Regions from separate parts of the Chromobacterium indicum genome, predicted to be linked through region 1. Evidence: riboswitches for the same ligand, from Rfam matches in the RefSeq annotation. Region 1 holds a riboswitch; the other holds the start of a gene.
What was found. Region 1 has a riboswitch for glycine ahead of VA599_RS00570 (trimeric intracellular cation channel family protein). Riboswitches for the same ligand answer to the same signal wherever they lie in the genome.
Positions count from the first base shown of each region.

Region 2: linked by a shared signal. The riboswitch ahead of gcvT (glycine cleavage system aminomethyltransferase GcvT) and the one ahead of VA599_RS00570 (trimeric intracellular cation channel family protein) in region 1 are both predicted to bind glycine.

Region 1 is NZ_JAYFSJ010000001.1:90,956-98,640, forward strand. It holds gene nirK (copper-containing nitrite reductase) at 1-48, shown strand, start outside; gene VA599_RS00555 (formylglycine-generating enzyme family protein) at 45-821, shown strand; gene VA599_RS00560 (SCO family protein) at 818-1,393, shown strand; gene VA599_RS00565 (TIGR02117 family protein) at 1,403-2,092, opposite strand; gene VA599_RS00570 (trimeric intracellular cation channel family protein) at 2,303-2,917, opposite strand; glycine riboswitch at 3,069-3,166, opposite strand; glycine riboswitch at 3,171-3,256, opposite strand; gene VA599_RS00575 (DUF3141 domain-containing protein) at 3,322-5,928, opposite strand; gene VA599_RS00580 (GNAT family N-acetyltransferase) at 6,061-6,600, opposite strand; gene VA599_RS00585 (LysR substrate-binding domain-containing protein) at 6,644-7,585, opposite strand.
Region 2 is NZ_JAYFSJ010000003.1:213,892-221,576, forward strand. It holds gene gcvP (aminomethyl-transferring glycine dehydrogenase) at 1-2,062, opposite strand, end outside; gene gcvH (glycine cleavage system protein GcvH) at 2,231-2,617, opposite strand; gene gcvT (glycine cleavage system aminomethyltransferase GcvT) at 2,682-3,770, opposite strand; glycine riboswitch at 3,812-3,910, opposite strand; glycine riboswitch at 3,925-4,015, opposite strand; gene VA599_RS05820 (amino acid permease) at 4,189-5,472, opposite strand; gene gluQRS (tRNA glutamyl-Q(34) synthetase GluQRS) at 5,806-6,690, opposite strand; gene fdxA (ferredoxin FdxA) at 6,795-7,118, shown strand; gene cheD (chemoreceptor glutamine deamidase CheD) at 7,187-7,685, opposite strand, start outside.

The DNA of each region.
Region 1 (7,685 bases):
GTGGTCACGGTGGACGAGGTGAAGACGCTGCGGGCGCAGCGGCAATGAGCGCGCGCCTGGCGCTCGCGCTGGCGTGTTGCGGGCTGTTGGCGTGGCATGCGGCGCGGGCCGCCGATTATGAGGCGGTATCCGGCGGGGCTTTTCGCAGCGCTTTGTCTCCGGATGGCGCGACCGTGGCGGTCAAACCATACCGGCTGAGGGCGAGGCCAGTCACCAACGGCGAGTTCCTGCGCTTCGCGCAGGTGCATCCGGCGTGGCGGCGCGGGGTGGTTCCCGCCCTGTATGCCGGGGGTGGATATCTCGCCGACTGGCGCGCCGCTGACGACTTTGGCGATCTGCCTGCAGATGCGCCGGTCACCCGCGTCAGCTGGCATGCGGCGCGCGCCTATTGCCGCAGCGAGGGCGCCCGCCTGCCCGCGTGGCACGAGTGGGAGATGGCGGCAGCGGCCGATGCCGGCCGCCGCGACGCCCGGGATGATCCGCAGTGGCGGGCGCGCATCCTGCAATGGTACGCGCAGCCGACTGGGCGGCTGCTGGCGCCGGTGGGGCGAGAGCCCAATGTCTGGGGCGTCAGCGACTTGCATGGTTCCATCTATGAGTGGGTGGAGGATTTCAACGGCCTGTTCGTCACCAGCGACAGCCGATCCCAAGGGGAGCAGCGCACGCTGGCCACCTGCGGCGCGGCGGCCTTGTCGCTGGGCGACCGGGAAAATTACGCGATCCTGATGCGCATCGCGATGCTGGCGGCGCTGAACGCCGCCGACACCGTGGGCACGGTGGGTTTCCGCTGCGCCAGGGATGAATCGGAGGAAAGACCATGAGGGGATGGAAAGGCGGCCTGGCCGCATGTTTGCTGGCGCTGGCGTCGAGCGGGGGCTGGGCGGGAAATGATCTGCCGGGCGATTCGTTGTACCGGCTGGATGCGCCGCTGACCACTCAGCGCGGCGACGCGCTGCAGTTCTCGGATCTGGCCGGCAAGCCGGCGCTGATCACCATGTTCTACGGCGATTGCAAACTGGCTTGTCCGATCGTGATGGAGGGCGTGAAATCCATCATCGCCGCGCTGCCGGCCAGGGACAGGGATCGGGTGACGGTGTTGATGGTGAGCCTGAATCCAGGGGCGGACACGCCGGTAAGTTTGTCGCATCTGGCGGGCGAGCACGGAATCCGGGCGCGGAACTGGCTGCTCGCGGTCGGCAAGTCGGATGAAGACACCCGCGGCGTCGCCGCCGCGCTGGGCATACGCCATCGGCGGCTGGAAAGCGGCGAGATCAACCACTCCACCCGCATCGTGGTGACGGACCCGCAGGGCAGGATCGTAGCCTCCACCGAGGATATCGGCCCCAAGCCCGATCCGGTGGTGGTCAAGGCCCTGCGCGCGCTGCTCAAGTAAGGGAGGCGATCACTTTTCCAGTTGCCAGAACAGCGGCTGGACGAAAGGGGACCACCGCGCGGTGCGCACGCCGGCCTCGGCCAGCGCGTCGCGCGTCCATTGGTTGCAGGTGACGATGGGGTTGTAGCGGCCATGGGCGGGGTAGAAGGCGTCGTTGTCGCCGTAGTGATAACCCTTTTCCTGTCGTGCCTGGCCGTTGGCGTCAAAAGGCGCGCTGCGGCGGATGAAGTCAACCAGCCGGCGGTATTGTTCTGGACTGAGCAGAATGCGCCGGGTGTCTTTGCCTTCCGTCGGCTGGGGCAGGTATTCCACGTGCAGCACGCTTTGGTCGAAAGCCAGCGCGGCCAAGGCTTTGCCGGCGCTCAGGTCTTCCCAGTTTTGAATGGTCAGGAAGAATACCTTGCTGCCCCAGCCGATGGAGATATAGGGCGAGCGCGCGTATTGATCGGGGCGGCGGATGTGTTCCGGAGGAAAGGCGGCGGACCAGTCCATCGCGTCGGTTTTGACCGGCATGATCAGGCTGGTGTGCACGCCATTGCTGTCCAGGTAGATGGGTATGCCGCCTGCGGGCGGCTGCCAGCTGCGGTTGGCGGGCAGCCAGCCCAGCGCCAGCGCGGCGAGCAGGTAGCAGATCAGTAGCGCGGGAATAACCAGCAGCAGGCGCAGAAGGTGGCGAAAGGCGATGCCGGAAATGTGCATGGTGTTGGCGAGCTTGTCGGGTATCGGATATCAGGGGAATCTTATTTACCTTGGGTTGCGGTGGGCTGTCAAATATCCATTTTCATTTCCCTGGCTGGAGTTTGGGACGCGCGCGAGGAAAGTGACATCCATGGTTGGGCATGGTTGTGGCGCAGCGCTGACGGCTGGAATGCGAAACACCCCGCTAGGGCGGGGTGTTTGTCTTGGGGCTCAGTGGTGGTCGTGCCGGTAGGCGAACACCGGAAGCTGCCATTCGCGCCACAGCGCGACTAGGCGCAGCGCCAGGCCGAAGGCGAAGCTGGCGATCACGTTCCAGTCATGGGGCATGGCCAGATGGTTGAGGCCCAGGTACAGGATGGCCACCAGCAGCGACACGCTGGCGTACAGCTCGCGGCGGAATACGATGGGCACGCGGTTGCACAGCACGTCGCGCAGAATGCCGCCGGCGATGCCGGTGATCATGCCGGCCATTACGATGATGACCGGGTGGTAGCCCATGCCCAGCGCCACGTCGCAGCCGATGATGGTGAACGCCACCAGGCCCAGCGCGTCCAGGATCAGGAACAGGCGGTTCAGATGGCGCATATAACGGGCGACCAGGACCGCGGCCAGGCCGCCGGCCACCACCAGCAGCACGTACTCCGGATGCTGGGTCCAGCCTATCGGGTAACGGCCCAGCACGATGTCGCGCACGGTGCCGCCGCCCAGCGCGGTGAGGAAGGCGATGACGGCTACGCCGAAAATGTCCATGTGGCGGCGGCCGGCCGCCAGCGCGCCGGTCATCGCTTCCGCGGTGATGGCGATCAGGTAGATCAGGGTCAGCATGATGAAATCTTATGGGGGTGGAACGATGGAATGCCAGCCGGAGCGATGGCGCGCGGATGACGGAAAACGGAAATGAGGCGCGAAAGGCTCGCGCCGAGGCATGGATGAGCGGACAAGGCAAACTCCTGGACGGTTTCCGGGTTGGGTAACAGCCTCTCCCCTTGTCCTTTTACCTGAGAGTTGCGCGGCCTTTGGCCGCTTGCCCCTTCGGTGGGCCGCGCGGGGCGGCCTCTCTCCAATCGGCTTGAATCGATACTGCGCTGCGGTACGTTTGCCTGAGCGATTATGGGAGCTTGCGTCTTCGGCGGGGGCGCGGCCCCTCTCTCCCGCAGAACCGGAATATTAGCTTTCGCTATTGCAATAGTCAATGCGGGAACCGAGTCGCCCCGGCTCCCGCGCATGGCTTAGGCCTTGCCCCGCTTGCCGGGCGCGGAAGCGGCCGGCGGCGTGCCTGGAGCCTGGCCGTTGGCCTTGCCCGCAGGCTTTTTCGCGGCGCTCGTCCGCGTGGCCGGCTTGGCTATCGGCTTGATTTCCTCCGATGTCGGCTTCGGCGCGGCGGGCTTGGCGGTTGTTGCCGGCGTTTTGGCTGCCGGCGAGGGTTTTGCCGTGGCCGGTTTGCTTGCCGGAGTGGTCTTGCGCGCTGCCGGCTTGACGGTTTTGGCCGATGGTTTGGCGGCGGATGCAGGCTTCGCCGGGGCAGCTTTGCTTGTCGCGGCCTTCGCGGAAACGGTTTTGCCGGAGACGGGCTTGGCCACGGGGAGCGAAACGGCGGGGGCGGCCTCGACTGGGACCGGCGAGAGGACCGCAGGCTCCGCTTCAGCCCGAGCTGCGGGAGAGGCGGCGTGGATCGCGGCGTCGAGCTCCAGCGTCTTGGCCACCTCATTCAGCCGCGACTGGTGCTCGGCCGGAATGGGACCGTTCAGCGCCATCAGATCGCGAGCCAGCAGCCAGGCCTGATGGCGGCGACGAGCATCCGGCAGCAGCAGAGGCAGGCCGCGCAGCGCGCGCGGCGCGTCCAGCCGTACCAGCGCCACCTGATGTCGGACGATGTCCTTCAATTGCATCAGCGTCAGCGGATACTCGTGGCGCACGTCGCGCATCACCCGGCGGATGGCGTTGAACGGCCGTTCGTCCACCACGCCGATGCCGATGCTGACGTAAAGCAGCAACCGCACGAAGCCGTCGGCCAGCGTGCCTTGCTCGAAGCTGGGGTCCAGCGCTTCGCGCTTCAGGCGCGCCAGTTCCCGGGTTTCCCAGGTCAAGGCTTGGTTGCGCGGCTCGCCGGCGGGGGCGACGCCGACCAGCGTGGCGAGCTGCGGCGATTCGTAGACGGCGCGGAACAGCTGCTCCTGCGCGGCGTCGCGCAGGTCGCGGTAGTGGTCCAGCGACTGAACGATGAAGCCGGACAGCTGTTCCTGCCACAGCCACAGCGGATTGTCCGCCGCGACGGGCCGGCGTTGCTCGCGCACCTTGGCGGCGAGGTCCGGTAGCCACCACAGCCACGGGTTTTTCGGCGAGACCAGCGTCCGCTCCAGGCGGGCGGGGTGCAGCTCGCGCAGCAGGCGGGCGCTGGCCTCATTGCTGGCGGCGCGCAGCGCGGGGGAGACGTAGCGGTCGTACACGCCTTGGTTGATCTCGGACACGCGCTTCACCACTTCGAACGCGCGCTCGTCGTCGCGGCCGTCGTCCAGCGCCAGGATGTCGGACACCTCGCGCGCTTCGAAGCGGATGATGTAGCGGCCTTCGATGTATTCCTGGCCGGGCGCGTCGGGCGCGATGTCGTCGATGACGGCCTCGTACAGGCCGGGAGCCAGCACGTCGATCAGGTCCAGCGCGCTGGCGAATTCGCTGTGCTCTTTGTTGGCGACGCCGGCGGAGACGAAGATGCCGAGATGGCCCACCTTGTTGTGCAGGCAATAGACGATGGTCTGCTCGTTATTGCGGATGTCCTCGGCGCTGTCGTACAGGTCGGCGATCCAGTTCAGCGCTTGCTGCGGCGGCGTGATGTTATCGCCCCAGGATGCGAACACCATGATGGGCGAGCGGATGTTGCGCATGTCCACCCGTGCCTTGCCGTCATGGCTGGTGATCTTGCCGTGGACCAGCTCGTTGCCGACAAACAGCTTCTGGGTGATCCATTCCATTTCCGCCTTGTTCAGCAGGTAATGGCCGCCCCACCAGCGTTCGAAGTCCAGATAGCGTTGCGGCTCGGTGTCGATCTTGGCGTACAGATTGTAGGACTTCTTCCACAGGGTATTGGCCGGATCCAGCTTCTCGAAGTTCTCGACCAGATGGGCTCCGTCGAAATGGCCGTTGCCCAGGTCGCCGGCCAGCGACGCGGTCCAGGTGCCGCCGTTCAGGCCGCCGGCGTAGCGCATCGGGTTCTTGCCGCGCACGCCGGCCCAGTACGACAGCGGCGATCCGGCCAGCAGGATGGGGCCGACCAGTTCCGGCGCCACCGACGCCAGCATCGCCAATGCCCAGCCGCCCTGGCAGTTGCCGATCACGAAGGGCTTGCCGTCGCTGTCCGGGTGCAGCTCGTTGACGCGTTTGAGGAAGTGTCCTTCGGCCTTGGCCACGCTTTCTATGGTCTGGCCTGGCACCGGTTGGGGGAAGAACATCACGAAATAGCAGGGATGGCCCTGTTGCAGCGCGATGCCGATCTCGCTGTCCATCTTGAAGCCGCCGATGCCCGGCCCATGGCCGGCGCGGGGGTCGATGACGACGAAGGGGCGCTTGGCGGGATCGGTGGGCGGGCAGTTGGCCGGCGGCTGGATCGCCGCCAGCGCGTAGTTGGCCGGATCGGGCAGCTCACGGGCGTCCATGATGATCCGGTAGTCGAAAACCAGCACCGGAGGCTTGCCGCTTTCGCAGTGCTCCAGGTAGGCTTCGCCGCGGCGGTACAGCGTGTCCCAATACAGGATGCCGCGCTGGCAGGCGTCCAGCCAGTAATCAAACAACGGTTGAGGGAACGGGAACTTCCCGCCTTGAACTGCAGCAGTTGACCACATTGCAACCCCTTGTTCTTGAACGGTAGGAAAAGACGCGACGGCTCATCGCGAGCCATGGCCGTCACTGTACTCGTTATCTGCTGCGATGCAATAAATGCGAATGGTCTGGCGGCGATATGTGGCGCGCAGCCATCAATTTGTTGCAGCGCAAACAGAGGTTCGAGTCGCGGCGGCCGCTTCCAGTTCCTTGACCATCACCACGCTGGCGTAGGCTTTGTCCGGCCATTGCAGCGGCGCTTCGACGCGGTAGCCGCGCTTGCCGTAGCGTTCTACCAGATGGGTGGCGGGTTCGGCGGTGTCCAGGCGGATGCGGCGATAGCCCTGGAGGCGGGCCCAGTCCTCGGCGGCGTCCATCAGCCGCGAGCCCAGTCTTTGCCCTTGCCAGGCGGGATCGACGGCGAACTGCATCAGCACCGCTCCGTCGGTTTGGCGGAATTGCGGACAGGGCGAGGCGGGCCGCGGATGATGCACCGTAACGGTGCCGACCAGCTCGTCTCCATGCCACGCCAGCAGGCAGTAGCCGCCGGTGATGCGGCGGCGGGTGACGGCCGCGCTTTGATCCACCGCGGTGTAACGCAGGCCCATCGCGGCCAGCTGGGCATAGGCGCAGTGCAGCAGGGCGGTCAGTTGTTCGATCGAGTCGGTTTCGGCCAACGGGCGCAGCGTGAACATGTCTTCAATCATCCGGTACGGGAAACCTCGACTGAAGCAATTGTCATGCCGGGCGGATGTCGGCGCGCTGCCAGTCGCCGGCCATTTCCTCGCTGATCAGCTGTTCCGAGACGAAGTCGATGAAGGCGCGCACCGCCGGCGACAAGCCGCGGCGGGTGGGGAAGGCGGCGTGCAGGATGCCCCAGGGAAAGTCGTACTGCGGCAGGATGTGCCGCAGCCGTCCGTCCGCCAGCGCCTGGTGGCAGACGTTGGCCGGCAGCGCGGCGACGCCGATGCCGGCGATGGCGGCTTCCAGCAGCACGATCATGTCGTCGGTCATCAACCTGGGCGTGTCCAGGTGGATAGTGTAGCTCTGGCCGACATTGTCCAGCAGCACCCATTGGCCGCGGCCGTCCGGGCGGCTCATGGCCAGCGCGGGCAGGGAGGCCAGCCGTTCCGGCGTTTTCGGCTCGCCGTGGCTTTCCAGAAAGGCCGGACTGGCCACCAGGATCACCCGGCTCCGGCCCAGCCGGCGCACCACCAGGCTGGCGCTGTCTTCGATCACGTTGCGGACCCGGATTGCCACGTCCACGCCTTCTTCTATCAGGTCCACCCGGCGGTTGGTGGCGTCGAGGATCACCCGCACCTGCGGGTGGAGCGCCAGAAAGCGGGGCAACGCGGCGCTGAGCATGGTTTTGGACAGCAGCTCCGGGCAACTGACGCGGATCAGGCCGCGCGGCTCGGCGCTGCTGTGCAGCACCGTCTCGTCGGCCGCCTCGGCCTCGGCCAGCATCGCCTGGCAGTGCTGGTAGTACTGGCTGCCGATTTCGGTCAGCGACAGCCGGCGGGTGGTTCTTTGCAGCAGACGCACGCCCAGCCTGGCTTCCAGCTCGGCTACGCGGCGGGACAGCTTGGACTTGGGAATGCCCAGCACGCGTCCGGCGGCCATGAAGCCGCCGTGCTCGACGACTTTGGCGAAGTACAAGAGATCGTTCAGGTCCTGCATGATTGTTTCATTGATGGAACAATGTTTCCGATTTTAACAGTCTAGTCCTGATTGTTCTGGATATCTATCATCCACTCATCGCAATCGAACCCCGAAGGAC
Region 2 (7,685 bases), on a different contig from region 1:
TGTCGGCCGGACGGGTCAGGCCCACTTGGGCGTTCAGGTTGGCGCCGTCCATGTAGACCTGGCCGCCGTGGGCGTGAACGATCTCGCAGATCTGTTTGATGCCCTGCTCGAACACGCCGTGGGTGGACGGATAGGTGATCATCAGCGCGGCCAGATTGGCGGCGTGCTGCTCGGCCTTGGCCTTCAGATCGGCCACGTCGACGTTGCCGGCATCGTCGCACTTCACCACCACCACCTGCATATTCATCATCTGCGCGGTGGCCGGATTGGTGCCATGCGCCGACTGCGGGATCAGGCAGATGTCGCGGTGGCCTTCGCCGCGCGACTCATGGTAGCGGCTGATCGCCAACAGGCCGGCGTATTCGCCCTGGGCGCCGGAGTTGGGCTGCATCGAGATCGCGTCGAAGCCGGTGATCGCCTTCAGCTGCGTTTGCAGACCTTCGATCAGCTGCAGATAGCCGACGGTCTGCTCGCGCGGCGCGAACGGGTGCATATTGGCGAATTCCGGCCAGGTGATCGGGATCATCTCGCTGGTGGCGTTCAGCTTCATGGTGCAGCTGCCCAGCGAGATCATCGAGTGGTTCATCGCCAGGTCGCGGTTTTCCAGCTTCTTCATATAGCGCAGCATCTCGTGCTCGCTATGGTGGGTGTTGAACACCGGGTGGGTCAGGATGGCAGATTCGCGCTTCAGCGCCGCCGGGATGGCGTCCTGGGCAGCGGCGTCCAAGGCGGCGATATCCGCCGGCTTGCCGGTGAACAGCTCGATCAGCTTGGCCAAGTCGGCTTCGGTGGCGGCCTCATGGAAGGCCACGCCCAGCACGGTCTTGCCGACGCGGCGCAGGTTGTAGCCGGCGGCCAACGCGGCGGCGTAGATGGCGTCGGCCTTGGGGGCGTCCACCTGCACGGTGTCGAAGAAGCGGTCGAAGACCAGCTTGCCGCCGGCCTCTTTCACCGCGTGGGCGAAGATGGCGGCCAGGCGATGGATGCGGGCGGCGATGCGCTGCACGCCTTCCGCGCCGTGGTAAACGGCGTACAGGCCGGCGATATTGGCCAGCAACACCTGGCTGGTGCAGATGTTGGAATTGGCCTTCTCGCGGCGGATGTGCTGCTCGCGGGTTTGCAACGCCATGCGCAGCGCGGTCTTGCCCTTGGCGTCGATGGACACGCCGATGATGCGGCCCGGCGCCGAGCGCTTCATCTCGTCCTTGAACGCGAAGTAAGCTGCGTGCGGGCCGCCGAAGCCCATCGGCACGCCGAAGCGCTGGGTATTGCCCAGGGCGATGTCGGCGCCCATTTCCGCCGGCGACTTCAGCGCCACCAGCGCCATCACGTCGGCGGCGACGGCGACCACGCCGCCCTTGGACTTGATAGCAGCGATGTGCGGGGTCAGGTCGATCAGATCGCCCGCTTCGCCCGGATACTGGAACAGCGCGCCGAAGTAGTCGCCGTTGCCGGCCTCTTCCGGATGGCCCTGCACCAGCTCGAAGCCGAAGTACTTGGCGCGGGTCTTCATCACGTCCAGCGTCTGCGGCAACACGCGGCTATCGACGAAGAAGCTGACGGATTTGGACTTGGACACGCGCTTGGCCATCGCCATCGCCTCGGCGGCGGCGGTAGCCTCGTCCAGCAGCGACGCGTTGGCCATTTCCAGGCCGGTCAGGTCTATCACCATCTGCTGGAAGTTCAGCAATGCTTCCAGACGGCCCTGTGCGATCTCGGCCTGGTACGGGGTGTAAGCGGTGTACCAGCCCGGGTTCTCCAGCACATTGCGCAGGATGACGGTGGGCGTCAGCACCGGATAGTAGCCCAGGCCGATGAAGGATTTGTTGACCACGTTCTTGGACGCTACCGCCTTCAGCGCGGCCAGCGCCTCGGCTTCCGGCTGCGGCGAGGGCAGATCCAGGCGGCGGTTCAGGCGGATGTCGGCCGGCAGGGTCTGGTCGACCAGCGCGTCGATGGACGGCAGGCCGACGGCGGCCAGCATCTCGGCGCGCTCGGCGTCGGACGGGCCAATGTGGCGGGCGATGAATTCGTGGCGATTGAAGAGTGCAGCAAGAGACATACAAAACCTTTCTTTTGCCACGAAAACCACGAAAGAACACGAACTGCATGGCGTCAAGCGCGCAGAGCCCCGTCAAAGAAGCAATATCGCACGTTTGCCTGTTTCGTGTTTTCCGTGGTTTTCGTAGCCAAAAAAAAGCCCCTGTCTGACGACCAGGGGCGTATCACATCAGGCGCCGATTTCCTTGGCGTAGGCGGCGGCGTCCATCAGGCCGTCCAGATCCGCGGCGTTGGCCGGCTTGATCTTGAAGAACCAGCCGTCGCCGTACGGATCGCTGTTGGCCAGCTCCGGCTCGCCTTCCAGCTCCTCGTTGACGGCGAGCACTTCGCCGGCGATCGGACAGTAGACGTCGGAAGCGGCCTTCACCGACTCCACCACGCCGGCCTGCTCATCCTTTGCCAGATTCTCGCCGGCTTTCGGCAGCTCGACGAAGACGATGTCGCCCAGCAATTCCTGCGCGTGCGCGGTGATGCCCACGGTGACGGAACCGTCGGCTTCCAGGCGCAGCCACTCGTGGCTGTCGACGTATTTCAGTTCGGCGGGAATGTTGCTCATCTTGAAGTTCTCCAGCTTAAGATCAGATCAATGGTGACGGCAGTCGCCTCAAGGCGCTGCCCGATTATTCGAAAACTTTCTTGCCGTTGCGCACGAAAGGCATCTTCACCACGCGCACATCGGTCAGCGTGCCGCGCAGATCCACCTGGGCGGCGGCGCCGGTGGCGGCCGGCACGCGGGCGATGGCGACGGAATGCTTCAGCGTCGGCGAGAAGGTGCCGCTGGTGATCACGCCTTCGCCCACGCCCTCCACCACCACCTTCAGGCCTTCGCGCAGCACGCCGCGGCCTTCCAGCACCAAGCCCACCTGCTTCATCTTCACGCCGGCGGCCTTTTGCGCCTCCAGCGCCTCGCGGCCGTTGAACTTGCGCTCGGCCGGCTCCCAGGCGATGGTCCAGCCCATGCCGGCTTCCAGCGGCGACACGGTCTCGTCCATGTCGTGGCCGTACAGATTCATGCCGGCCTCCAGGCGCAGCGTGTCGCGCGCGCCCAGGCCGATGGGAGAAACGCCGGCGGCTTGCAGTTGATTGAAGAAAGCGATGGCCTGGTCGGCCGGAACCATGATTTCCAGGCCGTCTTCGCCGGTATAGCCGGTGCGGGCATAGAACCATTCATCCTGCGGCAGACCCTGGAACACTTTCAGCGCGCGGATGGCGTCGGCCAGTTCCGGCTTCACGGCGCAGACTTTGTCTATGGCTTGCGGGCCCTGCACCGCCAGCATCGCCAGATCGCGGCGCACCTTCAGCGCCACGTCGAAGCCGGCCTTCTGGCTCTCCATCCAGGCCAAGTCTTTTTCGGTGGTGCCGGCGTTGACCACCATGCGGTAGCCGTAGGAAGTGAGATAGACGATCAGGTCGTCGACGACGGTGCCTTCCGGGGTCAGCATGCCGGAATACAGCGCCTTGCCCTCGAAGCCGAGCTTGGCAACGTCGTTGGCGATCAGTTTTTGCAGCCAGGCTTTGGCGTCGGAGCCGGTGATGTCGACCACCGTCATGTGGGAAACGTCGAACATGCCCGCGTCGGTGCGGACAATCTCATGCTCTTTCAGCTGGGAACCATAATGGATGGGCATTTCCCAACCGGCGAAATCGACCATCTTGGCGCCGGCGGCGAGGTGGGCTTCATACAGCGGAGTACGTTTCGGGGCCGTCATGGCGCGGTTCCTTCGAGCAAAGTGTGGATATCCTCTATCAACCACACCCCTCTGTCCCTGCACCTGAGATTTTCCGGCCGGATAAGCCGTTAGCCCCTTCGGTGGACGCCGCGCGGGCGCCGCTCTCCAGATTGCGCGAACCGGCTGCCGCCGGCCCGATGATACAGTCCTTTTGCCTGAGCGATTGCGGGTGCGCTTGCGCCTTCGGCGGCGGCCGAAAAGCCGCTCTCTCCTGTATGATCCGGCGATTATGGTGTCAATATCCGGGCCTTGGCAAGCCAATATTATTTCTATATCAAACAGTCTGGATAAATGTTTTTCAAGGAAAAAAACCGCTCATTTTCATGCATCAAAATGGTTCGAAAACGAAAAAAGCGCAGGCTATCGCGCTGCGCTTTTTCGCTCATCGGGACACCGGTCAATCTCCAGCGAACCGCTCCTTCAACTGCCAGACATAGATGGGCAGACCCATCAGCAACAGCAGCATGCCCCACATCACGATGTCGGCGCCGGAGCCGTACAGCGCCCACAGCGAATAGACGAAGCCGATGCCGGCGAAGAAGCCGGGCGCGACGTAATCCTTGGGCGAGAACTCCTTGCCGCGCATCAGCATGATCGCGATCAGCGCCATCGAGCAGAAGGCATACGGCAACAGCGTGGTGGCGGTGGCCAGCAGGATGATGAACTCGAAGATCTTCACGCCGCTGTCGCCGCCGGCATACTTCATCGCCATCAGAATGGTGACCAGCGCGCTGGACAGCACCAGGCCGAAGATGGGCACGCCGGCCGCGTTGCGCTGGTCGAAACGGCTGGGGAACAGGCCATCCTTGGCCGCGGCCGCCGGCACGTGCGCCTGCATCAGGCTCCAGCCGTTGAGCGCGCCGAAGCAGGACACCACCGCGCCGAAGCCCACCAGCCAGTAGCCCCAGTCGCCCCACATCAGTTTGGCCGCGTCGGCGAACGGCGCCTGCGAAGCCGCCAACGTATCCGCCGGCATCAGGCCCATCAACGACACCGTGGACAAGATATAAAGCACGGTGGCCAGCAAAGTGCCGATCACGGTGGCGCGTGGGATGGTCTTCTCCGGCTCCACCACGTCGCCGGCCGGCACCGATGCCGACTCCAGGCCGAGGAAGGCCCACAAGGTCAGCGCCATTGTCGCGGACAACGAAGACAGCAGCGGCTTGTTGTGCGGATTGAATGCCAGGTTTTCCGGCTGGAAATGGAAGAAGCCGATGAAGGTGACCGCCGCCAACGGCAGCAGCTTCAGCAGCGTGGTCACCACCGCCACCACGCCGGAGCTGCGCGCGCCGCGGCTGTTGATCCAGGTGACGATCCAGATCAGGCCGATGGCGACCGCCCCCGCCAGCGGCTCGTTGTGCCCCAATACCGGGAAAAACACCTGCATATAGCTGGTGGCCGCCACCGCCAGCGCGGCGTTGCCGGCCCATAGCGCGATCCAGTAGCCCCAGGCGATCCAAAAGCCGGCGAAATCGCCGAAGCCCGCGTGGATGTAGGCGTAAGGTCCGCCCTCGCGCGGCAGAATGGCCGACAGGCGGGCGAACACCAGCGCCAGGCAGATGGCGCCGCAGGAGGTCAGCAGCCAGCCCAGCATCGACACGCCGCCGAACGGCGCCAACGAGGCCGGTAGCAGGAAAACGCCGGAGCCTATCATATTGCCCACCACCAGGGCGGTGCACATCCAGACTCCGAGCGAGCCCTTCTTTTGAGTGGAACTGTTTTCGTTCAAACCTGACTCTCCGTGGGAACGAAAGCATCGCGCGCCGGGATAGTCACACCCGGCGTCAGACATGCGGAAAAGGTCAAAACCGCATCGACAGGCCTATGGGCCATGGCTTCAAGATAGCCGAAGCCAGAACGCTCGGCTGCGCCGCAACCGGGTGCGGCCTGCCGCCGCGCCAAAAAAAGGGCGCATTAAAACACAGTTTTGACGTAAAAACATGTCGCATTGACGATTTTTTTCATCAAAAAACCGTTAGCAGGCAGATGCTTATGTCATTAACGTGGAAAATCGTCAGGAATGAGGAAGTTGCAAGGGGCCGGCCGGCACGCGGCTCAATGACCAATTCGCCGCCGCCCAGCGCCACAGATCGTCCAGGCTCTCGCAACCCGCCGGCGGGACATGGCCCAGCAGCTCAAGCGCCGCGCGCAACTGCCGCGCGGCATCGCCAGTCGATATCGCCGGCGCCAGCGTCTGCTTGGACAATTTCTCGCCGGCTGCGTTGGTCAGCACCGGCAGGTGGCAATAACCTGGCGCGGGCAGGCCGAGCGCGTCGTAAACCGCCAGCTGGCGCGGCGTGGACACCAGCAGATCGGCGCCGCGGACGATGTCGGTGACGCCCTGCTCCGCGTCATCCACCACCACCGCGAGTTGATAGGCCCAGAAGCCGTCGGCGCGCAGCAACACGAAATCGCCGATGTCGCGCGCCAGGTCCTGCCGGTACGCGCCCTGCAGCCTGTCGTCCACCACCCGCTCCCCTTCGGCCACGGCCAAACGCCAGGCCCGGCCCTCGCGGCCGCCGGGGCAGCCGCGCCGGCAGGTGCCCGGGTAAACATAGCCATCCAAGCCGCGCCGGGCATGCGCGGCGATTTCCTTGCGGGTGCAGCAGCAGGCGTAAGCTTGGCCGGAGGCGGCCAACCGTTCCAGCGCGGCGCGGTACAAGCCATGGCGGCGGCTCTGGTACGCCACCTCGCCGTCCCACTCGAAGCCGAAAGCCTCCAGCGTGCGCAGGATGTCGTCGGCCGCGCCCGGCACCTCGCGTGGCGGATCCAGATCCTCCATCCGCAGCAGCCATTCGCCGCCGCGGCTGCGCGCTTCCAGGTAGCTGCCGACGGCGGTGCTGAGCGAGCCCGCGTGCAGCAGGCCGGTGGGACTGGGGGCGAAACGGCCCCGGTAGATCGCATTGGACATCTTGAGGAATTTGCCGGAGCGTCAGAAAGGAAATTTACCGCTAAAATGACGATTATCCCGAATCACGATCCAGCCTTACTGAGGATACACGAATGGCGTACGTTGTAACCGATGCCTGTATCAAATGCAAATACACCGACTGCGTCGAGGTCTGCCCGGTCGACTGCTTCCGCGAAGGCCCCAACTTCCTGGCGATAGACCCGGACGAGTGCATCGACTGCTCGCTGTGCGTGCCTGAATGCCCTGTCAGCGCCATCTACGCTGAAGACGACGTGCCCAAGGACCAGCAAGGATTCATCGCGCTCAACGCGGAACTGGCCAAGAACTGGCCTAGCATCGTCGAGCGCATCGATCCGCTGCCCGACCACGCGGACTGGGCCGACGTGAAGGACAAGCTGCCCCATCTGGAACGCTAACCCGCATTCCGCTCAAAACCAGAGGCGGCCTTCCGGCCGCCTTTTTCGTTCCGGGCCCGCTCGCCGGCTCAGATGAACAGATCGATGTCGCCGGTCCTGGCTCCTTCGTTCTGATCCACGATGCGGCCGCGATACGGCTGCTCTTGCTTGATCGCCGCGCTGGTGCGCTTCAATTTCTTGATCAGCACCTTGCCCGTCTCCGTGAAGAAATACACCTTGCGCGCGTACTCCCCCAATAAATCCTCGGCCAAGATGGGAATCTGCTCGTTGGCCAGGTAGGTGCGGATGAAATGGCTGTTGCGCTCCCCCACCCTGACCATCGTCATGCCGTCCAGCACATTGCCGGCTCCGAAAATCTTGGCCTCCAACCGGTTGCGCATCGCGCCGAGCTTTTGCATGTCGGTGATCAGCAACTCCATCGCGTTGACGCCGAAGCGGGCGGCAGACGCGCCGGAACCCAGCTCCAGCGAGCCTTCGGGCAACAAAAAGTGGTTCATGCCGGCCACGCCGGAGAGGCGGTCGCTCAGGCATACCGATACGCAAGAACCCAGCAGCGTCACCAGCAGC